3 regions of the Pseudarthrobacter sp. DSP2-3-2b1 genome follow, and region 3 is predicted to be linked to each of the others. Evidence: riboswitches for the same ligand, from Rfam matches in the RefSeq annotation. Region 3 holds a riboswitch; each other region holds the start of a gene.
What was found. A riboswitch is a leader RNA that binds a small molecule or an ion and turns the genes downstream of it on or off. The one in region 3 is predicted to bind cyclic di-AMP.

Region 1: linked by a shared signal. The riboswitch ahead of ACP7AX_RS08240 (LysM peptidoglycan-binding domain-containing protein) and the one ahead of ACP7AX_RS02295 (peptidoglycan DD-metalloendopeptidase family protein) in region 3 are both predicted to bind cyclic di-AMP.
Region 2: linked by a shared signal. The riboswitch ahead of ACP7AX_RS16970 (hypothetical protein) and the one ahead of ACP7AX_RS02295 (peptidoglycan DD-metalloendopeptidase family protein) in region 3 are both predicted to bind cyclic di-AMP.

The regions. Positions count from the first base shown of each region.
Region 1 is NZ_JAFCTI010000005.1:107,889-113,944, reverse strand. It holds gene ribA (GTP cyclohydrolase II RibA) at 1-416, shown strand, start outside; gene ACP7AX_RS08250 (dienelactone hydrolase family protein) at 510-1,487, shown strand; gene ACP7AX_RS08245 (protein adenylyltransferase SelO) at 1,588-3,051, shown strand; gene ACP7AX_RS08240 (LysM peptidoglycan-binding domain-containing protein) at 3,119-3,967, opposite strand; cyclic di-AMP (ydaO/yuaA leader) riboswitch at 3,971-4,157, opposite strand; gene ACP7AX_RS08235 (lytic transglycosylase domain-containing protein) at 4,355-5,656, shown strand; gene ACP7AX_RS08230 (cupin domain-containing protein) at 5,681-6,056, opposite strand, start outside.
Region 2 is NZ_JAFCTI010000016.1:5,888-11,943, forward strand. It holds gene upp (uracil phosphoribosyltransferase) at 1-402, shown strand, start outside; gene ACP7AX_RS16955 (glyoxalase superfamily protein) at 455-844, shown strand; gene ACP7AX_RS16960 (HAD-IA family hydrolase) at 895-1,575, shown strand; gene ACP7AX_RS16965 (YdeI/OmpD-associated family protein) at 1,556-1,999, opposite strand; gene ACP7AX_RS16970 (hypothetical protein) at 2,186-2,956, opposite strand; cyclic di-AMP (ydaO/yuaA leader) riboswitch at 2,962-3,112, opposite strand; gene ACP7AX_RS16975 (HAMP domain-containing sensor histidine kinase) at 3,240-4,739, opposite strand; gene ACP7AX_RS16980 (response regulator transcription factor) at 4,747-5,487, opposite strand.
Region 3 is NZ_JAFCTI010000001.1:530,662-536,717, reverse strand. It holds gene ACP7AX_RS02310 (MFS transporter) at 1-1, shown strand, start outside; gene serC (phosphoserine transaminase) at 10-1,140, opposite strand; gene ACP7AX_RS02300 (iron dependent repressor, metal binding and dimerization domain protein) at 1,426-2,121, shown strand; cyclic di-AMP (ydaO/yuaA leader) riboswitch at 2,300-2,510, shown strand; gene ACP7AX_RS02295 (peptidoglycan DD-metalloendopeptidase family protein) at 2,514-3,338, shown strand; cyclic di-AMP (ydaO/yuaA leader) riboswitch at 3,483-3,648, shown strand; gene ACP7AX_RS02290 (C40 family peptidase) at 3,710-4,399, shown strand; gene ACP7AX_RS02285 (NlpC/P60 family protein) at 4,582-5,352, shown strand; gene ACP7AX_RS02280 (HNH endonuclease) at 5,656-6,056, shown strand, end outside.

The DNA.
Region 1 (6,056 bases), on a different contig from region 3:
TGATGGTGCGCAAAGTCAAGCAGACGGTGCAGCTGCGCCAGGCCGATTCACCCCTCGCCCAGGCCCGCTTTACACAGGCATACGGGCAGGTTGCCACTGCGCGGTTGCATTGGGAAGAAGCCGTTCGGGTGGTTTCCGGTGCGTATGAGCGCCCGCCCGTGACTTTCACGGACGAGGAACGGTCCCGGTACCGGCTCTCCCTTGGCCTGAGCGGCGCGGCGTCGGCCGAGGCCGTCCGCCTCATTCTCACGGGGTCAGGCGGTAGCGTCCACCGGCTGTCGCATCCCCTGCAGCGCATCCAGCGCGATGTCAACGTCCTGCTCAACCATGCTTCGCTGACCATGGATCCGATCCTGGAACAGGCCGGCCGCGGACTCCTTGACCTGGGCTTCAGCATCCCGGCTGAACAATTCTGAGCTCGCGGGTTCGACAGCCCACCAGAGGCCACCGGCCCTTGCGGGACTTCCGGAGCGGGAGGAGGATATTCGCCTCAGCCGAGGAGGCCTGTGATGATCGAGCTTGGAAAGTTTGAACGGTATCTGATCGAGGAATTCTTCGACGATTACCGCGCCGGCGAGATGTCCCACCGCACATTCACCCGCCGGGTCGCGTTCATCATGGGAAGCATGACCGCAGCGTCAGCAGCCATGTTGCTGGTGGGCTGCACCCCGGAGGAAGTACCCTCCGGCAGCGACCCGATGCCGAGCTCCGGCCCCCCGCCTTCCTCCGCGGCCGGCAGCGCACCCACCGGAAGTGCGGTTCCCGGGGCAAAAAGCCCGCTTTCCGTGCCGGAAGGAGATGCGGGGCTCACGACGGCGACCGTCACGTTCGCGTCCGGCGGCACCGAGATCAGTGGTTATCTCGCGCGGCCGGACTCCGGACAGTCCGGTCCGGCGGTGATGATCTGCCACGAAAACCGAGGGCTCACACCGCATATCCAGGACGTTGCGCGGCGTTTCGCCAAGGCCGGCTATGCTGCGTTGGCCCTGGACCTGCTGAGCCGGGAGGGCGGGACCGCCAGCCTCGACTCCGACGCAGTCTCCGGAGCACTCACCCGTGCAGGGGCCCCCCGCCACGTTGCGGACTTCGCGGCGGCTTTGGAGTACCTCCAAGGGCAGGTCTTTGTGGACCCGGAGCGGATAGCCATGAATGGCTACTGCTTTGGCGGCGGCATCACCTGGCAGGCGGCGACGGAGCTGCCCGGCCTGAAAGCCACCGCCGCGTTCTACGGACCCGCCCCGGACCTGACCAAGGTTCCCTCAATCAAGGCAGCGGTGTTCGGCGTATACGCTGAACGCGACCAGCGGATCACCGGGGCCATGCCCGCCCTCCGCGATGCCCTGGCAGCGAACAACATCACGCATCAGATCACCGTTTATCCCGGCGTCGACCACGCCTTCCACAATGATACGGGCGAGCGCTACAACGAGGCTCAGGCCACGGCAGCCTGGAACGACACCTTGGCCTGGTTCAAGCAGCACGTCTAAGCGTTGCAGCGAGTCCAGGGGACAAACATTTTAGGCGCTGCCCACTTCCGGAGCCCCCGGAGTCGGCTGTGGATACAGCCCCCGCGGGTAGTCTTGAGAGATGAGAGCTGCAGCAGAAACCACGCTGTCCTTCGAGGGCCGGTTCGCCCGCGACCTCGAAGAGCTGGCCGTTCCCTGGCAGGCGGAGGAGGCTCCGGACCCGCAACTTCTGGTCCTGAATGAGCCGTTGGCCGCTGAGCTGGGCCTGGATCCGGCTGAGCTTCGCACTCCTGAAGGGACGCGCCTGCTGATCGGCAACCTGGTCCCGGACGGTGCCACTCCTGTTGCCCAGGCTTATGCGGGCCACCAGTTCGGCGGTTACTCGCCGATTCTGGGCGACGGCCGGGCACTGCTCCTCGGGGAAATCACGGACGCCCGCGGGCGGCTCCGCGACGTTCATCTTAAGGGTTCCGGACGCACACCGTTCGCCCGCGCGGGCGACGGCCTCGCCGTCGTCGGCCCAATGCTGCGCGAGTACCTCGTCAGCGAGTCCATGCACGCGATGGGGATCCCCACCACGCGGTCCCTCGCCGTCGTCGGGACAGGGCGGGCGGTGCAGCGCGAAACGATGCTGCCCGGGGCTGTACTCACCCGGGTCGCGGGCAGCCACCTGAGGGTGGGGAGTTTCCAGTTCGCCAGGGTCAATGGCGACACTGAACTCCTCCGCCGCCTTGCCGACCATGCGATCGGCCGCCACTATCCGGCAGCGGCCAAGGCTGCACACCCCTATGTGGCTTTCTTTGATGCTGTGATAGCCGCCCAGGCGTCGCTGGTTGCTCATTGGATGCTGGTGGGGTTTGTTCACGGTGTGATGAACACGGACAACATGGCCATCTCCGGCGAAACCATCGACTACGGTCCCTGTGCCTTTATGGACGCCTTCAACCCGGCCGCCGTGTACAGCTCAATCGATCAGGGCGGGCGCTATGCCTACGCCAACCAGCCGCTTATTGCCGAATGGAACCTCACCAGGCTCGCCGAGGCACTGTTGCCCCTGCTCCATGAGGACCAGGAGCAGGCTGTTGCCATGGCCGTGGAGTCGCTCGGCGCCTTCCGCGGGGAATACAGCGCCGCTTGGCTGGCCGGGATGAAGGCCAAGCTCGGGCTGGAGGCGGCGGCCCAGGACGACGTGGTGGCGCCGCTGGCCAACGAACTCCTGGCGATGCTGGCGGAAGGGGAAGTGGACTACACGTCGTTCTTCCGCAGCCTCAGCTCAGCAGCCGGTGGAACCACTGAAGCTGTCAGTGATTTGTTTGTGGATCCCGCAGCGTTCGAGGCCTGGGCTGAACGCTGGCAGGCGCTTGCTCCGGACGCGGAACCCATGAACCGGGCCAACCCCGTGTACATCCCCCGGAACCACCTGGTTGAGGAGGCCCTCGCAGCAGCCACGGCCGGGGACCTTGGCCCCTTCAACCGTTTAGTAAATGTGCTGGCGGATCCGTATACGGAGCGGCCTGGCCTTGAGCGATATGCCGGCCCCGCGCCGGAGGACTTCGGGAGCTACCGGACTTTCTGCGGGACCTGACAAAATCAGCGGACGGCGGCGGCGGGGCTGCTTGAGGCTGCCCCGCCGCCGTTCGTTCCGGCTGGGATCACGCTACGCGGACGAAGGATGCTCCCGTGAGCCAGCTGATGGAGTGGACTTCGGTCTTGAAACCGTCCACGCCGCCGCTGACAACCTGGCCGTTGCCGGCGTAAACGCCCACGTGGCCGGCCGTGATAACCAGGTCACCGGCGGCCGGGGCCCCCACCACGCTGCCGTACTGGAAGAACTGGCCGGGGGCCAGGTCTCCCACACTCTTACCGACCGAGCGCAGTGCCTTCTCCACCATGGCGGTGCAGTCCTGCTGGATTCCCACCTGTGAGTAGGCGGACGCCAGGATGGCGGAGCCTGCTGCACCGGACGGAGCCGCGGCTGCAGGAGCTGCCGGAGCTGCCGGTGCCGCGGTGGACGCCAGCCGGATGCCGGTGTTGGTCGGGGCGGCCGGCGCAGCGACTGCCTGGGCAGGTGCCGGCGCAGCGTAGCCGGCACCAGGAATCTGGATCTGGTCGCCGGGGTAGATGATGGCAGTGATCGACAGGCCGTTGGCGGCCAGGACGTCGTTGAGGGCAACACCGTTGGCGGCGGAAATAGCGCCCAGCGTGTCACCCGAAACGACGGTGTGGACGTTGCCTGCTGCGGGAGCCGTGGCGGCTGCCGGGGCGGCAGCGGGTGCGCTGGCCTGGCCCTGGACGTTGGTGCTTCCGGCCGTGTCAGGGCCGTGGACGCCTGCCTGGGCTGCGGTGCCGGCACTGAAGAGCATTCCGGACGCGGCCACAGCGATCAGGGCTGGCCTGCCGATGGTGCGGGCGTGTGCTTTAGCTGTCGAAGACAGGCCTGTCAGCACAATAGAGCGGTTTGCAGCGGCACGATGGCGTGCGGAAGTGGTGTTCTTGGACATGGTTGATTGCCTCTCCCATGCCTGCGGGGTGAGCTGTCGGGTTCGGGTCGGAGACACCCGGCCGGCAACGCTTCCGTCAAGGACGGAGCGCTATCGACTTAACCCCAAGGCTTCCTTCGAAGCCGTGGAAACGTGGTTCCCCCGTCCCTGCCAGTTATGAGCTGGGGTCCCGGTTCAGCGGCAGGGCTCGGCATACTGACGGGAATGTCCCGGCTTTGAACCGGGGCACCGGACGACCATAACCTCTACTCGCCGGCAATGTCACATTCCGGTAACGGAATGTAAGCGGTAGAAGTGCCTCGCTTCTGCGCCTGCTTGAACACCTGACCGTCACGATGTTGCAGGTCAGGGGCGGAATGCCTTATATGCCGGGTAGGCTCACAAACTATGTCGCGTTTTCTCCAAAAAGTGAGGCTGCCTGCCATTGCAGGAACCTTGGCGCTGGCCTTTGCCGCCTCGTTATCAATCTTGCCCGCCCACGCCGGCGGCGAAGCGCCACCCGGTGGGTATCCGTCGTGGCAGGACGTGGAAAACGCCAAGCAAAGTGAGGCCGGGAAAGCCGCGGAGGTCACCCAAATCACTAACCTCCTGGGAGGTCTCCAGGAGCGCGGCGAAGAACTGGGGACCGCCGCCGTCAGTTCTGCGGCCGAGTACGCGGTCGCGGAAACAGCCCTGCAGGCCGCGGGTGCACGATTGGACGAACTGACCGCCCAGACCACCCGCGCCACCGCCGAGCTGGCACAGCACAGGAAGGACATCGGAGCGCTGGCGGCCCAGTCCTACAAGACCGGCGGCACCAATATGGGCTTCTTCGTGGCCTTGGATGCCGTGCAGACCAACAGCATCCAAGGCCTCAACATCGTTCAGATCGTGAGTGACAAGACAGCCACCCTGGTGAGTAAGGCCTCAGCTGCCGAGCGGGTGTCGCAGGCTTTGGCCGGGCAGGAGAAGGCGGCCAGGGCGGAGCGTGAGCGGTTGTCAGGAGAGGCCAGGAACAAGCTCGACGCCGCCAAGTCAGCCCAGGAAGCCACGGCCCGTCAGATCAAGGAGCAACAGGACCACGGCCAGGAGCTCACCGCACAGCTTGCATCCCTCAAAGGGACAACGGCGGCCGTGGAAGGTGAATTCAGGCAGGGCCAAGCAGCCCTCGCCGCGTACGAGAGTGCCCAGGAAGCCAAGCGCGCCGCGGCTGCCGAGCAGGCACGCCAACAGGCGGAGGCGGCTGCTGAGGCGGCCGCCCTGGCAGCCGCCCGGAAACCAGTGAACCCCGCGCCGGTGGCACCCGTTGCACCACCGCCGGCAGCACCGGCTCCCGTTCCAAGCCCGACGCCGGCTCCGCCACCCGCCGTCGTCGTGCCATCAATACCGGGCGGCGCGGTGAACGATCCGGCCGGCGCGAAGAGCTACGCCTCCGGGCGGCTGTCCGCCTACGGGTGGGGCCAGGACCAGTTCCAGTGCCTGGCCCAGCTGTGGACCAAGGAATCCAACTGGCTGACCACAGCCACCAACCCGTATTCGGGCGCTTACGGCATCCCGCAGGCGCTGCCGCCCGGAAAGCTGGGCTCTGCCGGGAGCGACTGGCTCACCAGCTACCGGACGCAGGTGGACTGGGGCCTGGCCTACATCTCGGACAGGTACAAGTCACCGTGCGGTGCCTGGAGTCATTCGGTTGCCAACAACTGGTACTGACGGCCCGCCGCGGAGGGCGGCCCGTCAGGTTCCCGGCGCCTTCGCGAATTCCGCCGCGCTGAGGAATTCAATACCCACGAAGGGCTGGTCCCCGTCCACCCAGGCGTCGTGTCCGGGCGGAATGGTGTAGGAATTGCCGGCGGTAATGCTGATGCGGTTGCCGTTCGTAGTCTCAACGCTGAGCGCTCCGGACACGCAATAACCAACATGGTTGTTCTGGCACGAGTCGGTCTGGACTACGGGCTTGATACAGTCTGACCAACGCCACCCGGGCTTGAAGGTGAAGCGTCCCACTGTGTAGTCGCCCAGGCTGACCACGTCCACTTCGGTTTTGTCCGGACGGCGCTTCTCATCCGGAGTGTCGTGGGACTTCACTGCCAGCTGGGTGACGATATTTGTA
Region 2 (6,056 bases), on a different contig from region 3:
GCCGGCCTGGGCATGCTCGAAGGCATGACCAAGCTCGTCCCCACCGCCGAAGTGGGTTTCCTGGGCATGGCCCGGGATGAAGAGACCCTGGACATCATCACCTACGCCGAGCGACTCCCCGAGGACCTCACCGACCGGCAGATTTTCGTGCTGGATCCCATGCTGGCCACCGGCGGCACTCTGCGCGAAGCCATCAAGTTCCTGTTCAAGCGTGGCGCTTCGGATGTGACCTGCATTTGCCTCCTGGCCGCACCGGAGGGTCTGGCCAAGCTGGAGGAAGAACTGGCCGACGCCAACGTAACCATCGTCCTGGCGTCCATCGACGAGAAGCTCAACGAGAAGTCGTACATCGTCCCCGGGCTCGGCGACGCAGGCGACCGCCTCTATGGCATCGCAGGCTGACAGAGGGCAGCCGGCCCTACCGGATTCCCAGCCCCGCCGCTACCCTGTGCGGATGGACTGGAAACTTGAACTCGTTTTTGTGCCCGTATCCGACGTCGACCGCGCCAAGGACTTCTACGTCAACAAAGTAGGTTTCAACGCGGACTTCGACGAACGGCCCACTGACGGAATCCGCTTCGTCCAACTCACCCCGACTGGCTCCGCCTGCTCCATCAGCATCGGCGAGGGGCTCACGGATGCCCCGCCGGGCAGTGCGCCGAACCTGCAGCTCGTGGTCACTGACATCCAGGCGGCCCACGACCACCTGAAAAACAACGGCGTGGATGTCAGCGATATTGACGTGCAGGACTGGGGTCACTTCGTCTATTTTGCGGATCCGGACGGCAACAAATGGGCCGTGCAGTACATCCCCGGGCGCGACATCCCCGGACCCGGAACATAGCGCGCCGGGTAAAGCCGTATGGCGAATCCGCGCAAGGCAAAATGGGGAGCATGACCCTCCCCGCTCCTTCTGCAGCACGCACGCTCACCTGCCGTGCCGTCCTCTTTGACATGGACGGAACCCTGGTGGACTCCACGGCTGTGGTGGAGGAGGTATGGGGTGAGTTCGCGGCCCGGTACAGCCTGGACATTGCCGAAATCCTGCGGACCTCCCATGGTGTCCAGGCCGTCGATACGGTGCGGCGGTTCGCTCCGGCGGGGTCGGATGTCCTGGCGCTCACCGAGGAACTTAGTGCCATGGAACGGGTGCGGACTGCCGGCATCATCGCCCTGCCCGGGGCCGCCCGGCTGCTCGCAAGCTTGCCCGCCGACGCCGTGGCGCTGGTGACGTCCGCCGACCGGATTCTGGCGGATATCAGGATGGACGCCGCCGGACTCGCAATGCCAGGCACGTCCGTGACGGCTGACGTTGTGACCTTCGGCAAGCCGCACCCTGAGGGCTACCTGACGGCGGCACGCCTGTTGGGCGTGGAGCCCGGGGACGCCGTGGTGTTTGAAGATGCGCCGGCAGGAATTGCTGCCGGGGTGGCCGCCGGCATCCGGACCATCGCAGTGGGAGCCAACACTGGAGCGCTGCCGCCCGGCGTCCTGCATATCCCGGACTACTCAGCAGTTACCGCTTCTGTGGCTGCAGATGCGCAGGGACTAAGGACTATTTCTTTCCAGCTTTGAGATCGGCAACTACCTTCGCGATCCGCCGTGCCCGGGTCTCCGGTGTCTTGGCGTCCGCGAGGGGTTCCACATAACGCCGCTGACCGCTGTAGCTGAGCGTGGCATAGAACGCCTGCGCGTCAGGTTCGGCAGCCAAGGCCGCGGCAAGGTCGTCCGGAACCTCGACTATGCGGGGCTGCGTGTCCAGCTCGACGTGCACCTCCACGGTGTCACCGGCTGAAACGCCGGTGAACTCGCGGTTGTGCTCGCTGACAGCGATCAGGTTCTGCCCGCCCATCACGGCGATGCTGCTGCGGTAGCTTTTGCCGTTGATGGTCACCACCACCGGAGGTCGCTTGCCCGCTCCGAGTCCGGCAACCACCTCCGGCGGAACCTCTATGCCGGTCTTGTTGCCGCTGCCGAGAATGGTGGTGGTGAATTCCATGGCCCCAGTATGCCCCGGCGGGCGCGGCGCCAACAGATGCTGGGCCAGCTGGTACTACAGCTGGCGGGACCAGTAGCGTCCGGTACGGGCTGCGCCAGGTCCTTGTTCGGCCGGTATCGGGTGTGCGGCTGTTACCGGCTGTGCGGCTGGTATCAGTTGTGTGCGGCTTAGTACCAGTGGTGCGGCTTAGTACCAGTTGTTGGAGAGGTGGAAGTTCAGCGCGCCGCAGGGCGACTGGTAGCGCTCCTGGATGTAGTTCAGGCCCCAGTTGATCTGCGTGCGGTAATTGGTGCGGTAATCCGCACCGGCGCTCGCCATCTTCTCCGCAGGCAGCGACTGGACGATGCCATACGCGCCGCTGCTGGGGTTGGTGGCCGTGGTGGTCCAATCGGATTCCTTGGTCCAGAGCGTCTTCAGGCACTGCATCTGGTCAGCCGCCCAGCCGTAGGAGGCTAGCTGCCCGGCGGCGTACGCCTGGGCGCCGGCCGGGTCATCAATTGCTACAACGGGAGCGGGCGCCGGGGCAGGCTCAGGTGCCGGGGCGGGCGCAGGAGCAGGGTCAGGCGCAGGAGCCGCGGGTGCCGGCTCGGCAGCCTGAGGCGCGACGCTGATTTCGGCCGGCGCGGCTTCCGGGGAAGGCTTGGCCTGGATCTCGGCCTTTTCGAAGCTCAGGTTGGAATCCGCGTCAGCGGAGGCACCGGAAGCCGGCGCAGTCTCGCTGGCCGTCAGGAAATTGGCGTCCGAGGCATGGCCTGCGGCGCCGACGCCTACAAGGAGGGCGCACGCCGCGGTGAATACGGCTGCGCGGCGGCCAAAGGACGGGAATTTTGCGCGGGGTGACGTGGGGGAGCCGGACTCGGTAGCTCCCGGTGCCGCGCCTGCCTCGGTAACTTCATGGCGGCCGTGCAGTTTCTCTGACCCGTTCTCAGGGCGCGTTTGTACCTTGAATTCAGACATGATGGATCGCCTCTCACACCTACGGAGTTAGCTGTCGGGTTCGGATGAGGGCATCCGGCCACACGGAAAATCACGTGCTGGCTTAACCCCAAGGGCACTCGTGGCCCGGGACCGTGGGTCCCCCGCCTCTGCCTCTGAACGCGGAATCCGGGAAGCGGCAGAGCTTGGCGTCATCCGGATATGCAGCCCGATAGAGCTGCACCTAATCGACGGTACAGGAGCTCAGCGCTTAAGTCACATTTTGGTAACGGAGATCACGACGGCGGTGTGTCGGCTTGCAGGGTCAGTGGGCGAAGGGCAGGCGAAGCTTGAAAACAGTCTTGCCGGGGCCGGAATCTACGGTCACCGTTCCGCCGTGAGCCTCCACGATCGACTGGACGATGGACAAGCCGAGTCCGCTGGTGCCTTCGGAAGCCGCAGATCCGGAGGCCGGTGCCGTGCCCGCCCGGGCAGCGTCTGCGCGGGCAAAGCGCGAAAACGCCTGGTCCACGAAGTCAGCCGGCATGCCGCCGCCGTCGTCCGTTACCGTTACTTCGGCGCTCCCATCAGCTGCGCTGCAGACGCCGGTCACCACCGTGGTGCCGGGAGGCGTGTGCTTGCGGGCGTTGGAGAGCAGGTTCACCAGAACCTGGCGCAACTGCGATGCATCGCCGGTGACAGCGATCGGCTCATCCGGCAGCTCGAGACGCCAGCTGTGACCCGGGGCCATAACTTTTTCGTCACTGACGGTCTCAATTACCAGTTGGGTGAGGTCCACTTCGCCCAGTTTCAGCGGCTGGCCTTCGTCGAGCCGGGCGAGCAGGAGAAGGTCCTCCACCAGGGCCGTCATGCGTTCGGACTGGCTCTGCACGCGGGCCAGCGATTTCCGGCCGTCCGGCGTGAAGTTTTCGGTCATCCGCATTAGCTCTGTGTAACCGCGGATGGCCGTCAGCGGGGTGCGGAGTTCGTGGGACGCGTCGGCCACGAACTGCCGCACTTTGGTTTCGCTCTTCTGCCGCGCCTCCAGGGCATTGGCCACGTTGTCCAGCATGAGGTTGAGCGCGTGCCCGACGCTGCCTACCTCGGTTCCGGGATTAGAGTTCGACGGCGGGACGCGCACCGCGAGTGCCACCTCACCGGCATCCAGGGGGAGCTGCGAGACTCGGGTGGCGACCTCCGAGAGCTGCTCCAGCGGCTTCATAGTGCGCCGGATGAGCACGGTCCCGGCAAGGCCAATCAGCGCCAGGCCGCCGAGGGAAACGAATGTGAACGTCCACACCAGCGAGGCGAGGGTGCTTTCCTTGGCTGCGAGCGGAAGGCCGGTCACCAGGACGTCGCCGTAGCCGGTCGCCACGGCGACAATCCGATAATCCCCGTTGGACAGCGAACGGTCCACGGGATTTCCGTTCTGCGCCAAGGCAAGCAGGGTTTGCTTGTCCTCTGAGCTGAGGGCGGAGCGCGTGGTGTCCGAGTCGAGGTAGCCGCCGCTGTTGATCTGGCCGTTCACGATCCGCGCGTTGAGGGTTCCGACACTTTGGCCACGGGCGTCCAGCGGGTCCCTGCCGTTGAATCCGCCCGCGGGGGGCCGGCCGGGATCGTTGGACCGGGCGGCGGCCTGGGTCAACTGTTCGTCGAGTTGCCGGGTGAGGAAAGAGTCCATCGAGGCGTAGCTGAACAGTCCTACAGAGCCGCAGATGGCTACCAGCAGGGCCATGGCTAGCAATACAAGGCGGGTGCGCAGGTGCCAGGTGGCGGGTTTGAGCCAGCTCCGTGTGGGTGGCGGGGTTGCCCGCGGCGGCGACATGGCGGCGCTACTCCGCAGGCTTGATGACGTAGCCGGCGCCGCGCACGGTGTGGATCATGGGCGGGTGTACCGAGTCGACTTTTTTGCGGAGGTAGGAAATGTAGAGTTCCACGATGTTGGCCTGTCCGCCGAAATCGTAGTTCCAGACGCGGTCCAGGATTTGAGCCTTACTGATCACTCGTTTGGGGTTTTCCATCAGGTAGCGGAGCAGTTCGAACTGGGTGGCAGTGAGCTGGAGGTCGTCGCCGGCGCGGCTCACCTCGCGGGTGTCGATGTTGAGGACAAGATCGCCCACCACGAGCTCGGCGGTGTCCATAGCGGCGACACCGGACCGCTGAACCAGACGGTGCAGCCGCAGCAGGACTTCTTCCATGCTGAATGGCTTGGTGACGTAATCGTCCCCGCCGGCAGCCAGGCCGACGATCCGGTCCTGGACGGCGTCTTTGGCCGTCAGGAAAAGGGCCGGAACCTCGGGTGCGAAGGCCCTGATCCTGCCCAGCAGCTCAACGCCGTCGAACCCTGGCAGCATCACATCCAATACCAGGACGTCCGGGCGGAACTCCTTGGCGAGTTTGACGGCCTCGGGGCCATCGGCGGCCACGGCAACAGACCAGCCCGCCATGCGCAGCCCCATGCTCATGAGCTCGGAGAGGCTGGGTTCGTCGTCAACCACCAGGGCGCGGATGGGGGAGCCGTCCGGGTGGGTGAGCTGCGGGAGGTTGTTGGTCATGGAGTGCGAGGTGGCCATGTGACAACTCTCCGATCCTTCGGTTAGCGCGCGCTATGGGGTTCCTGTGAGCGTGCTGTGAATCCCAGCCTAGCGAGCTGAATTAAGGACGCTTCCCGTTTCCGGTCGTATGTGGGTAACGCCGGGCACGAAGGGGGTGCTCCTCAGCTGCCGGGGTTGGGTGCCCCACCGGGCCAAAGCGCAGATATAGCCTTTGGGGGTGGACAGAAGGCCAAAACGAGAGAGCAATTCCGGGAACTCTTACAGGGATGAATTTTCTCGCCAGAAAGTCGCGTTGGCCCGAAGCATATTCGGGACTAGCCCGCTGAAGCACCGCGTTTGTTGACTGCAACCGCGAATTCATCGCCATTCCAGAATCGTGATCTACGGCACATATAGCCCTTTTGTCTCACAATGCGGAACTAATGGGCCTTTGTTACTTGCAAGTTTTCATTGTTACGTTGCACACTTTCAATTGTGAACAAGAACTCAACAGCACCTGCAGCCGCAGAATATTGGCCCAGCACACCCGCTGCTGCCGACACTCGCTGTTGTCGAATGCACGCCTGACCTTCAGACCCCACGAAGTT
Region 3 (6,056 bases):
AAGCGTCCGTTACTTGCGGAGTTCGCCCACGACGAAGTCGATGCTGGCCAGCAGAGCGGAGACGTCATCCGGTTCGATGGCCACGAACGTGGCGATCCGGAGCTGGTTGCGGCCCAGCTTGCGGTAGGGCTCGGTGTCCACGACGCCGTTTGCCCGCAGCACCTTGGCGATCGCGGCGGCGTCGATGGAGCCGTCAAAGTCGATGGTGGCGATGACGTTGGAGCGTTCCTCGGCCTTGGCCACAAAGGGTGTGGCGAAGTCTGAAGCCTCGGCCCAGCTGTAGATCCTGCCGGCAGAGTCCGCGGTGCGCGCCGCTGCGAAGTCCAGGCCGCCGTTGCTGTTCAGCCACTTCACCTGGGAGTCGAGAGTCACCAGGGTGGAGAGCGAGGGCGTGTTGTAGGTCTGGTTCAGCCTGGAGTTGTCGATGGCCGTCTGGAGGTCCAGGAAGTCCGGGATCCAGCGGCCGCTGGCCTTGATCCGGGCCGCACGTTCCAGGGCGGCGGGGGAGAACAGCCCAAGCCACAGGCCGCCGTCGGAAGCAAAGTTCTTCTGCGGTGCGAAGTAGTACACATCGGCCTCGGCAACATCAACGTCCAGGCCGCCTGCCGCGGAGGTGGCGTCAACAAGGACCAGCGAACCGGAATCGGCGCCTTCAACGCGCTTGACCGGCGCCGCCACACCCGTGGAGGTCTCGTTCTGCGGCCAGGCGTACACGTCCACTCCGGCTTCAGCCTTTGCCGCCGGGCGGGTGCCGGGCTCCGAGGTGATGATGGACGAGGCGTCAAGGAACGGGGCCTTGTTGGTGGCCGAGGCGAACTTGGAGCCGAACTCCCCAAAGGACAGGTGCTGCGCCTTCGTTTCCACCAGGCCGAAACTTGCGATATCCCAGAACGCCGTTGACCCGCCGACACCCAGCACCACTTCATAGCCCTCAGGGGCGCGGAAGAACTGGCTGAGGCCCTCGCGGACGGACCCCACGAGGTTCTTCACCGGCGCCTGGCGGTGCGAAGTGCCCAGGATGGTCTTTGATGCCGCGGACAGCGCTTCGATCTGCTCAGGCCTGACCTTGGAGGGGCCTGCGCCGAACCGTCCGTCCTTTGGCAGCAGATCGGCAGGAATAGTGATGCTGGTTTCGCTCACAGGGGCTCCAAATTTCGGCGTTTGACATGACTCATGTCCGAAGGACGGTGGGGTGGCCGGCAGTGACTGGACCAAGGGCCTCTTTTATTCTGCCTGAACCGGCTATTTGGCACCGAACCGGCACCGTCATAGTCCAGTCAATGAGACAGAATGCCCGGATGCTGCAGGGGCCGGAATTATCCGGACAAAATCAAAATAGGCTAGGCTTTTCACCGGACCTCGCCGCTGCGCCGGACGCGATACGGTGGGACAACGCAAGGTACTGCGCTCGAGGAGCTGAGCTGTATGACGGATCTGATTGATACCACCGAGATGTATCTTCGGACCATTTTGGAGCTTGAGGAAGAGCACATTGTTGCTCTTCGCGCCCGCATCGCCGAACGGCTGCGGCACTCGGGGCCCACGGTGTCCCAGACGATCGGCCGGATGGAACGTGACGGGCTGGTTGTGGTTTCCGGGGACCGCCACCTGGAGCTGACCGAAACCGGGCGCAAGCGGGCCACCGAAGTCATGCGCAAGCACCGTCTCGCAGAACGCCTCCTGGCGGACGTGATTGGCCTCGACTGGGCCTATGTCCACGACGAAGCGTGCCGGTGGGAACATGTGATGAGCGAGCGGGTTGAACGGCGCATCTACGAACTGCTGAACCATCCCACGGAGTCCCCGTATGGCAACCCCATCCCAGGGCTGGCCGCACTGGGCGGAGCGCCGGCCTCGCTTCTTGACGACGGTGTGATTAATCTCCTGGAGGCCATGCAGGGCTACGGGCCTGATTCCAGCGTCAAAGTCAGCCGCCTGGCGGAGCCCATCCAGGTGGAGCCCGAACTGCTGGTCCAGCTGGATGAAGGCGGGATCCGCCCCGGCGCTTCGGTCACCCTGGAGCGAGTCGGGGAGTACATCTCCGTCCGCGTGCCGGGCATCGAAGGGGCTCTCGAACTCCCTCCTGAAGTGGCGGCGCACGTATTCGTGTCCGTCGGCTGACGGGTCGGTTGTGCCTGCTCGAAGGGACTAGGGGGCTCGGCGCGGCCTTCTTTAGCGCAGTGACAGCGGATCTGCAAAGATAACGGAATTGTTACTGTCCTGCTTAATCATTTATAGTTTTAACAGAACGTCGATACAAAAGCGTTACCTGATCCGGAGCCGAGCTCTGCCAGCGGACCAGGTGCACGAGTCACTAACTGGCAGAGGCGGGGGAACCACAACCGGCAGCCAAGGCTGCCTTGGGGTGTAGTCCGTCAGCAGCAAGCCTCTTCCAATGAAGAATCCTCACGGGATATTTCTGCGCCAAGTGCTTGTCACGGCGGACCGGGTCTTTGATCTCTCTGACCCGAATCCGACAGCTAACTTCGCAGGCTATCCAGAGAGGAACATTTTTGACCACGCAATACTCCAGGGGCCGCCGCCGCGCGGCGGGCCCCGCTTCGGCGCCGCGTGCGGCCGAAGTCACTACCGCCGACAGGCCCCGCGATTCACAGCGCGAAGCACGCCGCCGCCGCGGACCCTTCCGGCAGATCACTGAATTCGCCTCGGCCAGCGGCATCGGCCAAAAAGCCGGCATCGCCCTGGCCGCAACCGGCCTGGTCCTTACCGTGACGGTTCCCGCTACCAGCCCTGTGATGGCCCAGCCGGAGCAGGGGCAGCCGGCCTCGGCTGTTTCCGCCGCCCCGCAGCCCGAAATCTCCGCCGCCGCCGGCGCGCAGATCGATTTCAGCCGCTCTTCGGTCGTCACGAAGGGCGATCCGGACGGCAAGCTCAAGCAGCTGTTGAGCGCGCAGTCAGCCGGATCCATCACCCGTGCAGCCTCCGCGGGAAGTCTCGGCGCGCCTCTGGCGCAACTGGCCACCGCCTCTCCGTTCGGCTTCCGGATCAGCCCCATCACCGGCGGCTCCGGAGACTTCCACCGGGGCCAGGACTTTGCGGCACAGTGCGGGACGTCTGTCCAGGCCGCCGCAAGCGGCACGGTCACCTTCGTTGGCTGGCACCAGTACGGCGGCGGCAACCGCGTCGTGGTGGATCACGGCAATGGCCTTGAAACCACGTACAACCACCTGTCCTCCGCCAGCGTGACCATGGGCCAGACCGTCAGCCGCGGCGATGTCATTGCGCTCAGCGGAACCACCGGCGCCTCCACGGGCTGCCACCTCCACTTCGAGGTCCAGGTCAACGGCGAAGTCGTGGACCCCACAGGGTGGCTTTGAGTCAAATGATGGCCAACTATCAAATCTCGGTGACATGCCGTGACCTGAATGTGACATTGGTCTGGAAGTCCTGTAACGTCTAACTCGCGCCAGCTTTTCCGAAGCTGACGTTCTTGAGTGGATTGCCTAGCTCTGCCACCGCTCAAGGTCCGTTCGCATGAATTCGTCTGGCAGGGGCGGGGGAACCAATTTTGGCCTTTGATTCTGAAGGCCTTGGGGTTAAGTCGCAAAGCTTCCCAGGAAGCCGCGTGGCCGGGTGCACTCCCATCCGAATCCGACAGCTCACCTCGCAGGCATTGGGAGAGGCTACCTTCGTGTCTTCACGCCATAATTCTGCGCGCCACCGTGCGCAAACGGTTCGCACCAACCCCATGGGCTCAGTGTCCAAGGCGGTCAGTGCAAACGCCGGGACCGTAGGTCGCCAGGCTGCAGTCATCGCAGCCGCGTCAGGTCTGATCCTGACCATGGGACTTCCGGCCAACGCTGCGGATTCCACCGCCGGCGTGTCCGCCTCCACCGAGTCAGCCCAGGCCGCCCTGGCCGTCACCGCGGCTCCCACGGCCACCGTTTCCTTCGAACGCCCGGTGGTCACCACCACCGCCGCGCCGAAGATCGAACCGGTCCGTGCGCAGTCGACGGCCACTGAGACCGCCGCGGCTACCGCTACCGAGGGTACTGACGCTACGGAGAAGGCTCCGAGCAAGCTCGCGGACGCCGTCTCCACTGCCTCCGGCTCCGGCCTGGCAGCCATTGCCTACACCGGCATCGGCAGCCCCTACGTCTGGGGCGGCACTTCTCCCAGCGGCTGGGACTGCTCCGGCTTCACCCAGTGGGTCTACGCCCAGGCAGGCATCAGCATTCCCCGCGTCAATGCCTGGACCGCAATGAAGCCGACCTCCACGCCGGTCCCCGGTGACCTGGTCATGCAGAATGGCGGCGCGCACGTTGGTATCTACGTCGGCAACGGCATGATGATCAGCGCGCTCAACCCGGGACAGGGCACGCTGCTCCACTCGGCGGCCTCCACGGGCACCTCCTCCTTCTTCACCATGGGCGGCTAACTAACCACCGCTCCCGGTTCCTGCCGGGCAATAATCCTGCAGCCTCGCGCTGCAGGACCAATGCCGCCTGAACCTTTCGCTAAATCCCCGTTCGGGACGTGCCGACGTACCCCCAAGATGCCGGCGCGTCCAAACCCTGGCCTGCCCACGCGGTCCTGAGGAAATCGAAAGAGAGAAAATTAATGACTACTCGTGCAACAGTTGCACGGCACCGCGCCGAGGTCACCACCAAGACCAACTCGCTGGCTGTCATTGCCAAGGCTGTCGGCGACAACGCCGGCGGCATGGGCCGCCAGGCAGCGGTTATCGCTGCTGCCTCCGGCCTGGTCCTCACCAGCGGTATCGCGGCAAACGCCGCCGACACCAGCGTCCAGCGTGAAGTGTCCCCGGTCTCGAACCTTGAGCTTGAGGTCTCCGCCCCGGCAGTAATCTCCGCTGAATCCACCATTGCGATCTCCTACGAGAAGCCTGCTGTCACCACGTCACCGGCTCCCGTTGTTGAGGCACCTGAGCCCGAGGTTGAGGTGCAGGAAGCAGCAGCTCCCGCCGCTGCTCCGGCCCGCGCCGCTGCTGTCAAGGTGACCACCGCCGCGGCTCCGGCCGCACCGGCACCGGTTGCTGCCAGCGGCAAGGGAGCAGCAATCCTCTCCGCTGCCTACGCACAGCTCGGTGTTATGCAGGACTGCACCATGCTGGTGACCAACTCCCTGGCTGCCGTTGGCATCAACTTCCACGACTGGCCCGCGGGCTACCTGGGCCTGGGCCGCACCGTGAGTGCCGCCGAAGCTCAGCCGGGCGACCTGATCTACTACGCCGACGGCGGCGCGGGCGTTGCCCACATCGCTGTGTACGCCGGCAACGGCCAGGCAGTGCACGGCGGCTACAACGGCAACCAGACCGTTGTATTCAGCGCCAACGTTGGCTCGGGACCGGTTTTCATCCGCGTTTCCTAGCAGCTGCTTCAGCTTCAAGGACCCCCGCCACCCGGCGGGGGTCCTTTGCTGTCCCGGGCCGCCTCACGGGGGACCGGCAGGGGGGGGCGGCACTGGGGGGAGCGACCTTGGGGGACCGGCAGTGGGGGAGCGGCCCCGCCACGGGGAGGAACCAGTGCCCGACACGACGGTGTTCCCGTGCCGGCGATTAGTTAATCACGGGTTTCTTTGTTTACTCTTGTGGTGTCGATCCATAGCCCGGATTATGCCGGGGGCAGCCGGCCCTCGTGCCCCTGACGGGTGCGGCCACAAAGAGGTACGTGCATGCGCACTCTCGTTCTGAATGCTGGATATGAACCGCTGGCGGTGATCACCTTCCGCCGGGCGCTCGTCCTTGTGCTTACCGGCAAGGCGAGTGTTGTTGCCGAAGGCGAAGATCCCGTGGTGGGACCGCAGGAGATATTGGGCCGCCCGTCCGTGATCCTCCTGAACCGCTACATCCGCCCGAGATACAACCACAGCACTGCCGTGAGCCGCCGCGGGGTACTGCGGCGGGACGGCCACCGGTGCGCCTACTGCGGAAAAGCAGCCCACACGATCGACCATGTCCAGCCGAAATCCCGCGGCGGTACGGACTCCTGGGAGAACCTCGTCGCGGCCTGCCTCCGGTGCAACAACACCAAAGGTGACCACACGCCCTCTGAAATGGGCTGGAAGCTGAGGAT